DNA from 3 places in the Ruegeria sp. AI3 genome. Region 3 is predicted to be linked to each of the others. Evidence: riboswitches for the same ligand, from Rfam matches in the RefSeq annotation. Region 3 holds a riboswitch; each other region holds the start of a gene.
What was found. A riboswitch is a leader RNA that binds a small molecule or an ion and turns the genes downstream of it on or off. The one in region 3 is predicted to bind cobalamin.
Positions count from the first base shown of each region.

Region 1: it holds a riboswitch for cobalamin, as region 3 does, so the genes downstream of both, ACRZ95_RS03490 (DUF1636 domain-containing protein) here and ACRZ95_RS22080 (hypothetical protein) in region 3, are expected to answer to the same signal.
Region 2: it holds a riboswitch for cobalamin, as region 3 does, so the genes downstream of both, ACRZ95_RS17615 (aromatic ring-hydroxylating oxygenase subunit alpha) here and ACRZ95_RS22080 (hypothetical protein) in region 3, are expected to answer to the same signal.

Region 1 covers NZ_JBQFYA010000001.1:698,253-701,497, forward strand. The annotation lists tRNA gene ACRZ95_RS03480 (tRNA-Cys) at 183-256, shown strand; gene ACRZ95_RS03485 (NAD(P)-dependent oxidoreductase) at 296-1,366, opposite strand; cobalamin riboswitch at 1,393-1,596, shown strand; gene ACRZ95_RS03490 (DUF1636 domain-containing protein) at 1,680-2,060, shown strand; gene cobW (cobalamin biosynthesis protein CobW) at 2,057-3,112, shown strand; gene cobN (cobaltochelatase subunit CobN) at 3,118-3,245, shown strand, end outside.
Region 2 covers NZ_JBQFYA010000012.1:113,684-116,928, forward strand. The annotation lists gene ACRZ95_RS17610 (hybrid-cluster NAD(P)-dependent oxidoreductase) at 1-362, opposite strand, end outside; gene ACRZ95_RS17615 (aromatic ring-hydroxylating oxygenase subunit alpha) at 368-1,639, opposite strand; cobalamin riboswitch at 1,704-1,907, opposite strand; gene ACRZ95_RS17620 (GNAT family N-acetyltransferase) at 2,027-2,548, opposite strand; gene ACRZ95_RS17625 (glutamine synthetase family protein) at 2,663-3,245, opposite strand, start outside.
Region 3 covers NZ_JBQFYA010000022.1:1,327-4,571, reverse strand. The annotation lists gene rsgA (ribosome small subunit-dependent GTPase A) at 1-258, shown strand, start outside; gene ACRZ95_RS22085 (alpha/beta fold hydrolase) at 302-1,159, opposite strand; cobalamin riboswitch at 1,320-1,539, shown strand; gene ACRZ95_RS22080 (hypothetical protein) at 1,628-2,035, shown strand; gene ACRZ95_RS22075 (phosphatase domain-containing protein) at 2,032-2,535, opposite strand; gene ACRZ95_RS22070 (DNA polymerase III subunit gamma/tau) at 2,705-3,245, shown strand, end outside.

The sequences.
Region 1 (3,245 bases), on a different contig from region 3:
CCACACTCGACCTGTCTCGACAACGGCCCAGATGCCGCAAGCCTGGTTCACGATCCGTTTAGACCGGCCGCCCACAAATATTGATTTGCGGCCCAAAATCGACGGCAATCCTCTGGACGCCCCCGATGAAAGCTGCTAAAACGCCCACCACACCACGGCAAGTATTTGATTTTACTTGAAAAGGCGAGTTGGCGGAGTGGTGACGCAGCGGATTGCAAATCCGTGTACACCGGTTCGATTCCGGTACTCGCCTCCACATCCCCTTCCTCTAAATACCGTCTTCGGAAATCAGTTTTCAGGAGGAACGCCCCTGAGGCACAACCTCGTACCCTGGTTCTTCCGGCTCATCGTCCTGCATTTCCGTAGGAAAACCCGGTGCGCGGATGTCCAAGCCCGTGGCCTCCTCCAGGCGTTTGATGATGTTTGGCGACAACTCACGCTCGCCAAACCGGGCGATGCCATCCTCAAAGATCTTGATCATCACCGGATTGATTTCCAGCGGAACACCGGCGCGGTCGGCGACGTCCTGAAAGAGGCCGATATCCTTTTTCACCAAATCCATCGTAAACGAAATATCGCGCGAACCGTTCAGGATCACCTGGCTTTCCGTTTCGTGCACGAACGAGGTCCCTGACGAGATTTTGATGGCCTCATAGGTGGTGTTCAAATCCATACCGGCGGCCTTGGCGGTGACCAGCGCTTCGGCACAGGTGATCAGGTTGGCCGTGGCAAGATAGTTGGTCAGCACCTTCAGAACCGAGGCCGAGCCGAGCTCTCCGGTGTGCAGAACGCGCCGCCCCATGGTGGTCAGGAAGGGCAAGATAAGTTCGAACGTGTCGCGGTCGCAGCCAGCGAAGATCGAGATATTGCCCGTCGCCGCGCGGTGACAGCCACCCGAGACAGGGCAATCGACTGCGGCCCCTCCGCGCTCCAAAACCAAAGCCCCCAACCGCTTGACCTCAGCCTCGTCGGTGGTGGACATCTCCATCCAGATCTTACCTGGACCAACCTCGGGCAGCATCTCTTGCATCACCGCGTCCGAAGCCGCAGGCGACGGCAGGCAGGTGATCACGGCATCGCAATCGCGCATCATCTGGGCCGGGCTATCAGCCGCTTTGGCCCCCTGCGCGACGAAGGCCTCAACCAGATCGGAACTCAGGTCATGAACCGTCAGGTCGATTCCATTACGCAGCAATGACCCCGACAGCTTGCCGCCCACATTCCCAAGCCCGATAAAACCTACTTTCATGGATTTCGCCTCCGTTTGCGCCCTAAGGCCATGCGACCACGCCTCAGCGCCCGATTCATGCCGCCTAGCGACGCTGGCAGGTCGCTTTTCAACGCACCACAGCGGTCTGGACTGCATCGCGCTTGACAAGCTGAGGGTCGGTGCCGCATGAGCCTCCTGTTGGTGTCTGTGAGAGCAGATGAAAAGGGAATGCGTCAACGGGTTTTCCGCCAAACGCAGCCGCCCCCGCGACCGTGACCGGAGAGGGTGCCCGAGCCACTGGCGCAAAGCCGGGAAGGCGGGACATCCGACAGAGGACGCCTCTGACATCCGCAAGCCGGGAGACCTGCCAGCGCCCGAAGATGAAACCGGACGGGGTGTTCCGGTGTCGGGTCAAGGGACCCGCATGAAACCCCGTCCCCCACGATGAGGATTTGGGGGGATGAGAGACATGACCGAGACCGCTCCGGTCGAATTGCTGGTTTGCACCACCTGTCGTCGCGGACTGCCCGTTGAAGACGACGCGAAACGCCCCGGCACCCTGTTGCACAAGGCGCTTGAACAGGCGGACCTGCCGGAAGGGATAACCCTTAAAGCCGTGGAGTGTTTATCCAACTGCAACGAGGGCTGTTCCATCGTGCTGCGTGGCGGCCCGGAACGCTGGACCTTCGTCTATGAACATCTGAACGAAACCGACCATGTCGACGTGATCGTGGACGGCGCCACCAAGTACCTCGCGACCGAGGACGGCTTGGTCAAATGGCGTGAGCGCCCTGAACACTTCCGCAAAAACTGCGCAGCCCGTATTCCCCCGATTGGAGCCCTGAAATGAGCAACTTGGAAAAACTCCCCGTCACCGTGATCACTGGCTTCTTGGGCTCGGGCAAAACAACTCTCGTTAAGCACCTGATGCAGAACCCGCAAGGCAAGCGTCTGGCCGTGGTTGTTAATGAGTTCGGCGATGTCGGCGTCGATGGCGATATCCTGAAATCCTGCGCGATCCCGGATTGTCCGGCGGAAAACATCATGGAACTGGCGAACGGCTGCATCTGCTGCACTGTGGCCGATGATTTCATCCCGACCATCGAAGCCCTTATGGCGCTGGAGCCGCGCCCCGATCACATCCTGATCGAAACCTCGGGCCTCGCCCTGCCCAAGCCGCTGCTGAAGGCGTTCGACTGGCCCGATATCCGATCGAAAATCACTGTTGATGGCGTGATCGCGCTGGCCGATGCCGAGGCCGTCGCCGCTGGTCGCTTTGCTCCGAATGTCGAAGCGGTGGACGCTCAGCGCATGGCTGATGACTCGATCGACCATGAAACGCCCTTATCCGAGGTGTTTGAGGATCAGATTTCCTGCGCCGATATCATCCTGCTGACCAAGCCTGATCTGGCCGGTCCCGAAGGCGTGGCAAAAGCCAAAGAGATCATCGCCGCCGAGGCCCCTCGCCCGCTGCCCGTTGTCGAAGTGGCCGAAGGCGCCGTGGATGTGCGCGTCGTTCTGGGTCTTGAGGCCGCAGCCGAGGATGACATGGACGCTCGTCCTTCGCATCACGACGGTCACCACGATCACGAGCATGACGATTTCGAAAGCATCATCGTTGATCTGCCGGAACAGTCCGATCCTGCCGATTTGGTCGCCAAGATCGAACGTCTGGCCAATGAGCTGAACATCCTGCGCGTCAAAGGCTATGCCGCCGTGCAAGGCAAGCCGATGCGCCTGCTGGTGCAGGCCGTGGGTGCCCGTGTGCGTCATCAATACGACCGTCCATGGGGCCCCGGTGAGGAACGCCGCTCGCGCATGGTGGTGATCGCCGAGCATGACGATATCAAAGAAGCGGAAATCCGCGATATCCTCGCGGGTGTGACCGAGGCCGCCGAGTAAGGCCCATGCACGTCGTCTTCCGCGAAAGCCACGGGTTAGAAGAAACGGAAATCCCAACCGATCTGGGCCAGAGCCCGGCGGATTTGGTGGTGCTGTCCTTCTCGGACAGCGACCTTGGCGCTTTCGCGGCGGG
Region 2 (3,245 bases), on a different contig from region 3:
ACGCTTTCAGCATTGGTGAACAGACCCGCCGGGCCAATTGCCCGCATCCGCATACCCGGCTTCAGATTGTCCAGCATCCAACGAGTACCGATGCTGTCCGGCTGCGCCTTGGCCGTGATCGTAATGGATCGCGGACGTGATGGGGATGACGAGATCGTATAGGTCCGATGCACAACGCCTCCCGGCTGCCCCGGTGCCGGAATCTCGAGCGTCAGGAACTGACCCGGATGGTAGGCAAACAAAGCCCCGGACGGGGCGCGGAACGTAAAGCTGGCGGTGTTTGGCGTCTCGGGCACGACCGAGACGCATTCCAGCCTCTCATCATCCTGCCAGATCGAGGCAACAGCGTTCAGGTCTTTCATCTCCGTCACTCCGCCGCCATCGTGTTGGGCGCAAAGTGACGCGCCAAAGCGCTGCAATACCAATCAGTGAATTGCAGAACACCGGATTCCTGGACCCCCGAATACGGCCCCGGCACATAGGCCGGACTGTTGATGCCCATCTGGTTGTCTTCCACCACGCGGCGATCTTCATCATTGGTGGCCATCCAGACCTCAGTCAGGCGCTTGACGTCATAATCGACCCCTTCGATCGCATCCTTGTTGACCAGCCACTTCGTGGTGACTTCGGTCTCGGTCGGGCTGACCGGAGTGACGCGGAAGACAATCGAGTGATCGGCCAGGAAGTGGTTCCATGTGCTGGGATAGTGGAACTTCAGCAACGTCCCCGCATCGGCAAAGGGCGCGCGGCCCAGAAAGCGGCGCACCGCAGATTTGCCGTCCAGAGTGTAGCTTTCCGCCCCTTCCTTCAGCGGCATCCGCGCCAGACGGTATTGCCCGTCATCATGCAGATAGAACTGCGACGGCATCCCTGCAGCCTCGCAACGGTCGAAGTGAGCTTGCATGAAGGCCGGGGCTTCACCCCCTTCAATACCGGTTACCGAGGGATCATCAGGGAAGGTCCGGCACAGCGAAGGGTGGTTGCCGCCGCAGTGATAGCACTCGCGGTTGTTTTCCCAAACAAGCTTCCAGTTGCCCTTTTCGATGATCGTGCTTTCAAAGGCGACCTTGGCGTTGTTCAAATCATGCGGCTCCAGATAGGGCCGTGCTTTATTGGCGAAGGTGTCGAAATCGGGGGCTACATCTGCAAGACAGATATAGACCAGCCCGGCCAGTTCCCTGCAGTGGACGGTTTTCAGCCCGTGTTGTTTGGGGTCGAAATCAGGCCCCATATCACGCGCCCACAGCAATGAGCCGTCAAGCTCATAGGTCCACTGGTGATAGGGGCAGACCAGTTTGGGCGAGTTCCCCTTGGCCGCTTTGCAGATGATCGACCCGCGATGGCGGCAGGTGTTGTGGAAGGCCCGGATCTGATTGTCCGCACCGCGCACGATGATCACGCGGTATGCGCCCACAGTGTAGGTTACATAGTCGCCTGTTTTCACCAGTTCACATGCCGGAATGGCAAATAGCCAGTCGCGGTAGTGGATGGCCTCAAGATCGGCCTGAAATACATCTGGATCTGTATAGAATGCCTGTTCAAGGGCATAGGCCGGGTTTCGACGCGCCAACAGGCTTTGAACGTTGCTCACTTCTGGCTCTCCTGCCGCGCCCCGCGGCTTAGCTTGGGCAGATGACATCAGAGGCCAGTCCGGAGCCGTGCGAGGATCACGTCCGAAACTTGTGCCCCCACCGCCACCCGCGGTTTGACATATATGCAAGGCTGGTTTCCGGACTTGAAAGGGGCTTACGCCCGGTTTCGACACCTTCCCGGGATCCTCGTCCCAGTGGTTACCTGTCGAACCTGACCTTTCTTACCGTTGCGGGGGCAGCGCCGGAATTGCACCGGCTTCCCAATTCTCTGCCGCCCGAGAATCAGACAGCAGCACCTCACACGCGCAACCTACGCGGGGATGAATTCGCGGCTGAAAGCCTTGCGACATTTCCAGAAACAAAACAGACATGCCCAGCAGAAATGGAAACCTGAAACAGGGCTACAGCTTGAGGCAAGAACAAAAAAACGGAATTCACCCGTGTTGTGATGTGTCCCACAAATGCGCGTGCATGAAGGGCGCAATCGCAAGTGTTTTGCCCGCCAGCTTTTCAACACATCCTGCAGTGAGCTCAAGCGTCATCCATGCCTCGGGGATCGTCAGAAGGTCCGGATATGGCGTCTCTTTGTCAGTCGGGACAAACCCGAATAAGGGGTAGAAAGTCGGCACGCCCAACACAAAGACAGCGTCTGTTCCAATGGACCTCAAGTGCTTGATGCTGGTCTCCATCATCTCTCTGCCAACTCCGCGGCCTTGATGCTCGGGCGAGACACCGCAGGGCGCCAGAAGATAGCATTTAACGTCCGGGTGATCCTGGAAGACAAACGGGGTGAACATGACATTGCCCGCGATCTGCCCGTCACGCCTCACACTGATTGAAATCGTTTCCGGATGCTCAAGGAGATCTTCGGCGAGTTGAGCGATTTCTTCACCTTCCGGTTCGCCAAAAGCCAGCCTATGCACATTCAAGATGGCATCGGTTTCTGAACGGTTCATGATCCATCCCTATCCTGAGCTAAACAGCTTGCGCCGCGTCATACGGCGCGAGATTACCCAAACGACGCCCCAGAGGTCGCATTGGGCGAGCTTCGGCAAGACGAGCCGCTCAGGTCAATATGTTTCTTCGTACAATCGGCAGCGTGCGTCTGTGTCCAGGTGTGCGGTTGTCGCGATCTCGGATTGTTTGTGAGCTTGGTACACCTCGGCGAAGCCTTCGGGGAACCAGCCGGTCACAACCGGGTTGGAAACGAACCGGTCGAGCGCGTCTTCCAAGGTCTGAGGCAAGCGCACCAGCCCTCTTTGGTTCAGTTCTGCGACGTCCAAAAGCGAAAGATCCTCTTCAGTTGGAACGGGCGCGGGTAGCCCTTCTTCGATCCCCTTCGCCCCGGCCATGACAACCGCAGCAAGCGCCAGATGAGGCGAAGCTGCAGCGTCCGCCGCACGGTATTCGATATTGAACTGCCCCGCGATTGAGGCGGGGTCTTTTGCGGTCACAGGACAAATCCGCAAGGAAGCCTCGCGGTCGCGAAAGCCCAGATTGTTGAAAGCCGCAGACCAACGATGCGGTGTCAGGCGTTCATACGAGATCACCGAAGGCGCAGTCAGGGCCAGGATCGCATCCAGATACTTCAATACTCCAGCAGCGAAGGCACTCGTCAGATCCGACATGCCGCAGGGGCCGTCTTCGGCGTAG
Region 3 (3,245 bases):
GTGTTCTCGGACATTCTGGAGCTGGCCCAAACCTGCCGGTTCTCGGATTGCCAGCATGAGGCCGAGCCCGGTTGCGCTGTGCAGGCGGCGATTGAAGCAGGCACACTGGATGCAGATCGGTTGGAACGCTGGCGCAAGCTGAGGCGCGAGGATCAGCGCAACTCTGAGACCGTGGCCGAGGCGCGGGCACGCGACAAGGCTTTCGGCAAGATGGTCCGATCTGCGATGCACGGAAAATCCGCGCGGCGCGGCGATTGAAACACGGGCTGAAAAAGGGGCGTCGGTCCGCCGGCGCCCCCCATCAAGCGATCAATCGTGGCCAGAGCACCGCATTTCGGCGGGCAAACACACCGATATGGCCGATCTCCCGAACACCAAACTCTTCCGGTGACAACAGGTGACGGCGTGCTTTTGGACCATAAAGCTCGGCCAACCGCCAAACGGCAGCTTCTGGGACCATCTCATCATCTGTGAAGGCAAAAAGGTCGACGGGAACGTCAGCATCCTGCCACGTAGCTTGCGGCAGTGTGTCTCCGATCTCGGGCAGATAGCTTTGCGGCGCGGTGCACCATTTGCGCCATTGCCAATAGACCTTAGGCGGTAGGTCTGTTCCAAACCCAAGTGCCTTGCCCGGCAAATACCCCAGGCCGCTCACGACCAGAGGCACATGCCCATACCAGAACAACCCGGCCAGAGCGCGGTACGGCCAAGGATGATCGCCCAACTTCACAAGGCCAGAACAGACGCAGATCATGCGATCAATCTTTTCGATATCCGGCTGCACTGGCCCCAGCATCCCTCCAAGCGAATGACCAACTGACCATTGCTGCGACAGCGGGAACCGTCGGCGCATCTCGGCCCGCGCGGCGGGCATGTCCTGCAACGCCCAATCGGCCATCGAAATCTTCGACCGACGCTGTGGGCCCGATTTCGAATGCCCGAATTCCCGGTAGTCGTAGATCAGACAGGCGATATCACGATCCGAGGCCAACCATTGTGCGAAATGCTTGTAGTAGTCTCGCGGAACCCCTGTCGCGCTGTTGACCACCACTACGGTTTCGGGCTGCGCCACGGGCCGGTAGATCCGCCCGGACAGGGCACCATCCCCCACCGGGATCTGAACATCTTCGATCAGCACTGTTTGGTTTGCATCCAACATGGGCATCCTCGGTGGAAAACTGAACTGATGAGTTCACATTGCAACTTGACCCCAGACAGCCCATGCAAGTCAACTGCGATCCCGCTTGACCACGCGTCCACTTTGCGGATCGTCTTTCCGCAGCGCAGAAAGTTCAACTTGACTCAGAATGGTTATGAACGCTAGCGATGGTTCGATGGTTCCCGGCTTTCACAAGAAGTCGGGATGAAAAGGGAACACGGTGCGGTTTTCCCCGGCTTGCTCGGGACGAACCAAATCCGCGACTGCCCCCGCAACTGTAAGCGGTGAGCGATGTCGAAGATCCACTGGCCGAAAGGCCGGGAAGGTCGGCAAAGCGATGACCCGCAAGTCAGGAGACCTGCCATCGTCAACATAACCCAAACTCGGGCGGGGTGTCCGGGCAGGCCGTGACAGACCCTATCTGCCCCACCTGATCCCAGCCCCTGTCCACCGCGCGGAGGGCGCAGGATGATCTGGAAGACGAAGACACATAGGTTCTCAGCAACCATCTGCCAACATACCGGCAAGACTTGCCCTGCATTGGCACGGCTGGCGCGTTCGATGGTTGACGCACTGGACCAAGCCGGTCCGGCGACCACATCGGATTTCGAAATCGAAGGCAGCAGCGACCTGACCCATTGCACGGACGGCTGCCACGCCCGGTTTCGGGCCAGCCAGTCTCGGGTGCGGGTCTATTGCGGAGCGGACCCTAATGCCGACAGCGAGACCCTCCATCGCTACGCCGACCTTATGTTCGGAACCGAAACGAGCAGCCTGCCTAGCGCAGCGATGACATCCCTGCCCTGCGCCATGCTCGAGGCATCAGTGATTGCGCCGCGCAAAACGACCCCGGCGGAACTGCAACTGTCGGCTTAGGAGTCTGCCAAAGCTCGGGCGGGCAAGGTGGCCCAGTGCTTCTGCGCATCGGTTTCGACCGCGCAGGGGCGTAGCTTGCGCAACCGATCCAGCGCTTGGGTTGGAGCCTCGCCGCATTCGATCATCAACCGCAACACAACCATGCCAGAGCGACCACATCCGCCCTGACAATGGACAAGCACGCGCCCTCCGCCAGACAAAGCCTGCCGCGCCGCGGCACTAACATCGGGCCATTGCGCATCAACCTCTGACGGTGGCACGCCGAAATCCTGAATCGGCAGATGCACCCAGCGGCTGGCGCGCCCCTGAACGTCGCGGCCAAAATCGCGGGCTCCAAACTGGACCAGCTCGGCCTCGGTTGTCATCGAAAGCACGAGCCCCGGCCTCCAATCTCCAATCGTTTCAAGGTCGCCTGCATAGTCGCCGCCCTTTCCCGGCATCGACGTTAGGGCAAGTGTGCCCCCGCCCACTTGCAAAGCATGAATGACCAAATTCGTCATGACAGCATCCCCCCGGAAGCGTTGATCCTGACTTTAGGCTTGATTCACAATCTGCAGAGTGTACCCCTGACGCGCCGGTTTCCAAAACAAAATCGTTCTTCAACTCATGTGGACGCGGGCGGCGCAGGCCTCTACGCTGCGGTGACGTTCCGAATCCGCCAGAGCAGACATGACCGACTCAGACAGCCCCGCCTATCAGGTTCTCGCCCGAAAATACCGCCCGGAAACCTTTGCCGATCTGGTGGGTCAGGATGCGATGGTCCGCACGCTCAAAAACGCGTTCGAGGCGGATCGCATCGCGCAAGCCTTTGTCATGACAGGCATTCGCGGAACCGGTAAAACCACGACCGCACGGATCATTGCGAAAGGCATGAACTGCATCGGACCGGACGGAACTGGCGGACCCACGACCGAGCCTTGCGGCCAATGTGAGCACTGCGTCGCCATCATGGAGGGCCGTCATGTCGACGTAATGGAGATGGACGCCGCCAGCCGCACCGGCGTCAATGATATTCGCGAGATTATCGACAGTGTTCGCTACCGCGCTGCCTCGTCCCGCTACAAAATCTACATCATCGATGAGGTCCACATGCTGTCGACCAGCGCCTTCAACGCGCTGCTCAAGACGCTCGAGGAGCCGCCGGCGCATGTGAAGTTCATCTTTGCCACAACCGAGATTCGCAAGGTTCCCGTCACGGTTCTGTCGCGCT